One region of the Neisseria sp. P0022.S010 genome, then DNA from elsewhere that is predicted to be linked to it. Evidence: riboswitches for the same ligand, from Rfam matches in the RefSeq annotation. Region 1 holds a riboswitch; the other holds the start of a gene.

The links. A riboswitch is a leader RNA that binds a small molecule or an ion and turns the genes downstream of it on or off. The one in region 1 is predicted to bind preQ1.
Region 2: linked by a shared signal. The riboswitch ahead of queF (preQ(1) synthase) and the one ahead of queF (preQ(1) synthase) in region 1 are both predicted to bind preQ1.

What each region holds. Positions count from the first base shown of each region.
Region 1 covers NZ_JBQCXF010000014.1:32,987-36,347, forward strand. Annotated here, with positions in the region: gene ACTHUT_RS03265 (hypothetical protein) at 1-740, shown strand, start outside; gene rfaQ (putative lipopolysaccharide heptosyltransferase III) at 747-1,829, opposite strand; PreQ1 riboswitch class I at 1,977-2,021, shown strand; gene queF (preQ(1) synthase) at 2,025-2,498, shown strand; gene ACTHUT_RS03280 (7-cyano-7-deazaguanine/7-aminomethyl-7-deazaguanine transporter) at 2,599-3,276, shown strand; gene ubiM (5-demethoxyubiquinol-8 5-hydroxylase UbiM) at 3,345-3,361, opposite strand, start outside.
Region 2 covers NZ_JBQCXF010000189.1:306-3,666, forward strand. Annotated here, with positions in the region: gene ACTHUT_RS13355 (hypothetical protein) at 1-761, shown strand, start outside; gene rfaQ (putative lipopolysaccharide heptosyltransferase III) at 768-1,850, opposite strand; PreQ1 riboswitch class I at 1,999-2,043, shown strand; gene queF (preQ(1) synthase) at 2,047-2,520, shown strand; gene ACTHUT_RS13370 (7-cyano-7-deazaguanine/7-aminomethyl-7-deazaguanine transporter) at 2,621-3,298, shown strand.

The DNA.
Region 1 (3,361 bases):
TGGGCATGCACCATGTCAACATTATCAGCGGTGAGTTTATCGGCATCCAAAAAGAGGAGGCGCAACGGTTATGTGCGGATTTGTCGGCGTTTTATCAAGATAAAGATTGGCAATTCGAGCCGCTTTGCGAAAGCATGTGGCTGCTCAGTATGCCGAGGATAGAAGATTGGGGGGCGGAATGTGTTTTGGATGTGTGCGGGCAGCCGGAAATGGACGGTCAGGCGCACGGCAAAGATGCGGTGTCTTGGTTGTCCATGCAGACGGAAATCCAAATGTTTCTCCACACGCATCCGATTAACCAAGCGCGTGAACAACAAGGATTGCCGGAAATCAACGGTTTGTGGCTGTGGAATGATGCGGACGGTACACAGTCTGCGGATATCGTCGCTTCAGACAGCGCATGGGCGCGTTTTTCGGATACGCCCAAACTCGATGCGCCGTATGATTTGAAGGCTTGGTTTGAGATGGTTCAAGAAACAGGCAACACGGTTTCAGACGGCCTTATCTTTTTGGACGACTTGGTTTCCACCTTACAGACAGGCGATGTTTGGGCGTACAAAGATATTTTGGAAAGCTGGGAAACCCGTTGGTTTGCGCCTTTATGGGACGCTCTTGATTCAGGCCGTCTGAAAACCGTGTGCATTGCCACAGACGGCGAAAACGGCGGCACGCTGGAAATCGGCCGCCGTTCAAAATGGGCGTTTTGGCGCAAAGCTAAAACGTTTAACGGATCGTGGTAAGCGGTTTTAAGCCTCCAACGCTTCCAGTTTGGCCGAAATTCTATCCCACACATCCTGCAACGGAATCGCTTTCAACAAACGGGTCGGATCGTTGGTATCGATGCTGTCGGGGTTAGGCAATTCGGCATAATCGCCGGCATAAATGACTTCCGCCTGCTCGGAATACGGACGCCATTTGTCCACCCATGACGCACCAAACAAAGCGATTTGCGGTTTATCCAAAGCGGCGGCGATGTGCATCGGTGCGGAATCTACACCGATAAACAGTTTGGCGCCCTCGATGGCCGCCGCCAATTCACGCAGGCTCAAGCATCCGGATAACACCCAAACTTTTCCGCCTTCAGGAATATTCAGACGGCCTATAATTTCCTGAAGCATGTATTGCTCGACATTGTCGGGGGAAGCGGTCAATACGACATTCTGCCCGCTGTTGAGCAGAAGCTGTACGATGGCAGCATTTTTACCGTCTTCCCAACATTTGAAATGCCAACGCGCACCCGGGTGCATCAACACATAATCTTCACCGTTCCAACCCTGAGCACGCAATTTCTGCCGCATGCTTTCCCTTGCATCTTGCGCCACCCAAAGGCGCACCTTCGCGTCGGCCACGTCTTCGGGCTGGATAAGCGGCGCAAGGATATTCAACTGGTTTTCAACGATATGATAGCTGGTATCCAGCTCATGGTTGATAAAATCATGACAGAAACGCCACCAGAAACCGTCGCGCTTGATGCAGTCCAAACCCACGCTGCAACGGGCGCACAGTTTGGCGATTATTGCCGCGCGCCATTGGTCGGACAGGTTGAAAGCCCAGTCGTAATCGCGTGCCTTCAGCTTTGAAAAAAGGTTTTTCTCACACGCCAACTGCTTGAATACGCCCAGCTTCTTCCAATTTCGATCAATGGTAAAAATCTGCGCAATCTGCGGATTATCGGCAATCAGCTGCTCCGTACCGGCATACACCAGCATATCGATTTCGCAATCGGGGAAACGGGTTTTCAGCGCATCGACCACCGGCGTGCTCAAAAGCACATCGCCATGATGGCGCAATTTGATGATCAGGATACGTTTGGGTTGGGCTAAAGACATACAAAACTTTCAGACGGCCTGTTGATTGGCTGCTATTGTAAAGCGGAAAACAGGTTTCATAAAATACAAAACAGGCCGTCTGAAAGCTATCCTGCTGATTCATCGCTATAAAATCCGCACAAGCCATGCAATTTATATTACAATCCGCACCCCGTGGTTCGAAAACCTCCCACATTAAAAAACTAAGGAAACCTCATGTCCCGCAACAACGAAGAGCTGCAAGGCATCTCCCTTTTGGGCAACCAGAAAACCCAATACCCGAGCGAATACGCACCTGAAATTTTGGAAGCGTTCGACAACAAACACCCCGACAACGACTATTTCGTCAAATTCGTCTGCCCCGAGTTCACCAGCCTCTGCCCGATGACCGGCCAGCCCGACTTTGCCACCATCTACATCCGCTACATCCCCCATATCAAAATGGTGGAAAGCAAATCACTGAAACTCTATCTTTTCAGCTTCCGCAACCACGGCGACTTCCATGAAGACTGCGTCAACATCATCATGAAAGACCTCATCGCCCTGATGGATCCAAAATACATCGAAGTATTCGGCGAATTCACACCGCGCGGCGGCATCGCCATTCATCCGTTTGCCAACTACGGCAAAGCAGGCACAGAGTTTGAAGCTTTGGCACGCAAACGCCTGTTTGAGCACGACGCACAATAATTCCGTTCAGACGGCCTAACGCCTTTTTCATTGCAAGACTTTCTCTATTGCACAGTCTCGCAAGGCTTCATGCCGTCTGAAATACTTCCGAAAGATTTCCATGTACGAATTTACCGCCGCACAGCAGAAGAAAGCGCTCTTCTGGCTGGTGCTTTTCCATATTTTTATTATTGCCGCCAGCAACTATCTGGTGCAGTTCCCCTTTCAGATTTTCGGTATCTTTACCACTTGGGGCGCATTTTCCTTCCCCTTTATCTTCCTCGCTACCGACCTGACCGTGCGCATTTTCGGCGCGCCGTTGGCGAGACGGATTATTTTTTGGGTGATGTTCCCCGCCCTGCTGCTCTCTTACGTCTTCTCCGTCCTCTTTCATGACGGCAACTGGACAGGCTGGGCATCTTTGGCCGAATTTAACACCTTCGTCGGCCGCATCGCATTGGCCAGCTTTTCCGCCTATGCGCTTGGGCAAATCCTCGATATTTTCGTGTTCAACAGATTACGCCGTCTGAAATCATGGTGGGCTGCCCCTACTGCTTCCACCGTTGTCGGCAATGCTTTGGACACGCTGGTGTTTTTTGCCGTTGCCTTTTACGCGAGCAACGATGAATTTATGGCGGCAAATTGGCAGGGCATCGCATTTGTCGATTATCTGTTCAAACTCGCCATCTGCACCCTCTTCTTCCTGCCTGCCTACGGCATCGTATTGAGCATCTTGACCAAAAAACTGACTTCCTTAAACGTCCGTCAAGAAATGCCCGAATCGGTTTTAGCCGAATAAGCAATAGATAAAAAACAAGGCCGTCTGAAACTTTAATCGTTCAGACGGCCTTTTATGTTTTCAAATGATTAACCGGTCAATTGCT
Region 2 (3,361 bases), on a different contig from region 1:
CCTCTCCGGTTTGGCAACAGATGGGCATGCACCATGTCAACATTATCAGCGGCGAGTTTATCGGCATCCAAAAAGAGGAGGCGCAACGGTTATGTGCGGATTTGTCGGCGTTTTATCAAGCTAAAGATTGGCAATTCGAGCCGCTTTGCGAAAGTATGTGGCTGCTCAGTATGCCGAAGATTGAAGATTGGGGCGCAGAATGTGTTTTGGATGTGTGCGGGCAGCCGGAAATGGACGGTCAGGCGCACGGCAAGGATGCGGTGTCTTGGTTGGCCATGCAGACGGAAATCCAAATGTTTCTCCACACGCATCCGATTAACCAAGCGCGTGAACAACAAGGATTGCCAGAAATCAACGGTTTGTGGCTGTGGAATGACGTGGACGGTACACAGTCTGCGGATATCGTCGCTTCAGACAGCGCATGGGCGCGTTTTTCGGATACGCCCAAACTCGATGCGCCGTATGATTTGAAGGCTTGGTTTGAAATGATTCAAGAAACAGGCAACACGGTTTCAGACGGCCTTATCTTTTTGGACGACTTGGTTTCCACCTTACAGACAGGCGATGTTTGGGCATACAAAGATATTTTGGAAAGCTGGGAAACCCGTTGGTTTACGCCTTTATGGGACGCACTCGCTTCAGGCCGTCTGAAAACCGTGTGCATTGCTACAGGCGGCGAAAACGGCGGCACGCTGGAAATCGGCCGCCGTTCCAAATGGGCGTTTTGGCGCAAAGCTAAAACGTTTAACGGATCGTGGTAAGCGGTTTTAAGCCTCCAACGCTTCCAATTTGGCAGAAATTCCATCCCACACATCCTGCAACGGAATCGCTTTCAACAGACGTGTCGGATCGTTGGTATCGATACTGTCAGGGTTGGGCAGTTCGGCATAATCGCCGGCATAAATGACTTCCGCCTGCTCGGAATACGGACGCCATTTATCCACCCATGACGCGCCAAACAAAGCGATTTGCGGTTTATCCAAAGATGCGGCGATGTGCATCGGTGCGGAATCGACACCGACAAACAGCTTGGCGCCCTCAATGGCCGCCGCCAATTCACGCAGACTCAAGCATCCGGACAGCACATATACTTTTCTGCCTTCCGGAATATTCAGACGGCCTATAATTTCCTGAAGCATGTATTGCTCGACAGTGTTGTGAGAAGCAGTCAATACGACATTCTGTCCGCTGTTGAGCAGAAGCTGTACGATAGCGGCGTTTTTGCCGTCTTCCCAACATTTGAAATGCCAACGCGCACCCGGGTGCAGCAACACATAATCTTCGCCGCTCCAACCCTGCTCACGCAATTTCTGCCGCATGCTTTCCCTTGCATCTTGTGCCACCCAAAGGCGTACTTTCGCATCGGCCACGTCTTCCGGCTGGATAAGTGGCGCAAGGATATTCAATTGATTTTCAACGATATGATGACTGGTATCAAGCTCATGGTTGATAAAATCATGACAGAAACGCCACCAGAAACCGTCGCGCTTGATGCAGTCCAAACCCACGCTACAACGGGCGCACAGTTTGGCGATTATTGCCGCGCGCCATTGGTCGGACAGGTTGAAAGCCCAGTCGTAATCGCGTGCCTTCAGCTTAGACAAAAGGTTTTTCTCACACGCCAACTGCTTGATTACGCCCAGCTTCTTCCAATTTCGATCAATGGTAAAAATCTGCGCAATCTGCGGATTATCGGCAATCAGCTGCCCCGTACCGGCATACACCAGCATATCGATTTCGCAATCGGGGAAACGGGTTTTCAGCGCATCGACCACCGGCGTGCTCAAAAGCACATCGCTATGATGGCGCAATTTGATGATCAGAATACGTTTGGGTTGGGCTAAAGACATACAAATACTTTCAGACGGCCTGTTGATTGGCTGCTATTGTAAAGCGGAAAACAGGTTTCATAAAATACAAAACAGGCCGTCTGAAACCTATCTTGCTGATTCATCGCTATAAAATCCGCACAAGCCATGCAATTTATATTACAATCCGCACCCCGTGGTTCGAAAACCTCCCACATTAAAAAACTAAGGAAACCTCATGTTCCGCAACAACGAAGAGCTGCAAGGCATCTCCCTTTTGGGCAACCAGAAAACCCAATACCCGAGCGAATACGCGCCTGAAATTTTGGAAGCGTTCGACAACAAACATCCCGACAACGACTATTTCGTCAAATTCATCTGCCCCGAGTTCACCAGCCTCTGCCCGATGACCGGCCAGCCCGACTTTGCCACCATCTACATCCGCTACATCCCCCATATCAAAATGGTGGAAAGCAAATCCCTGAAACTCTATCTCTTCAGCTTCCGCAACCACGGCGACTTCCATGAAGACTGCGTCAATATCATCATGAAAGACCTCATCGCCCTGATGGATCCGAAATACATCGAAGTATTCGGCGAATTCACACCGCGCGGCGGCATCGCCATTCACCCGTTTGCCAACTACGGCAAAGCAGGCACAGAGTTTGAAGCTTTGGCACGCAAACGCCTGTTTGAGCATGATGCACAATAATCCTATTCAGACGGCCTAACGCCCTTCTCATTGCAAGACTTTCTCTATTGCACAATCTTGCAAGGCTTCATGCCGTCTGAAAAACTTCCGAAAGATTCCCATGTACGAATTTACTGCCGCACAGCAGAAGAAAGCGCTCTTCTGGCTGGTGCTTTTCCATATTTTTATTATTGCCGCCAGCAACTATCTGGTGCAGTTCCCCTTTCAAATTTTCGGTATCTTTACCACTTGGGGCGCATTTTCCTTCCCCTTTATCTTCCTCGCTACCGACCTGACCGTGCGCATTTTCGGCGCGCCGTTGGCGAGACAGATTATTTTTTGGGTGATGTTCCCCGCCCTGCTGCTCTCTTACGTCTTCTCCGTCCTCTTTCATAACGGCAACTGGACAGGTTGGGCATCTTTAACTGAATTTAACACCTTCGTCGGCCGTATCGCATTGGCCAGCTTTTCCGCCTATGCGCTTGGACAAATCCTCGATATTTTCGTGTTCAACAGATTACGCCGTCTGAAATCATGGTGGGTTGCTCCTACTGCTTCCACCATTGTCGGCAATGCTTTGGACACGCTGGTGTTTTTCGCCGTTGCCTTTTATGCGAGCAACGATGAATTTATGGCGGCAAATTGGCAAGGCATCGCATTTGTCGATTATCTGTTCAAACTCGCCATCTGCACCCTCTTCTTCCTGCCTGCCTACGGCATCGTATTGAGCATCTTGACCAAAAAGCTGACTTCCTTAAACGTCCGTCAAGAAATGCCCGAATCAGTTTTAGCCAAATAAGCAGTAGATAAAAAACAAGGCCGTCTGAAACTTTAATCGTTCAGACGGCCTTTTATGTTTTAA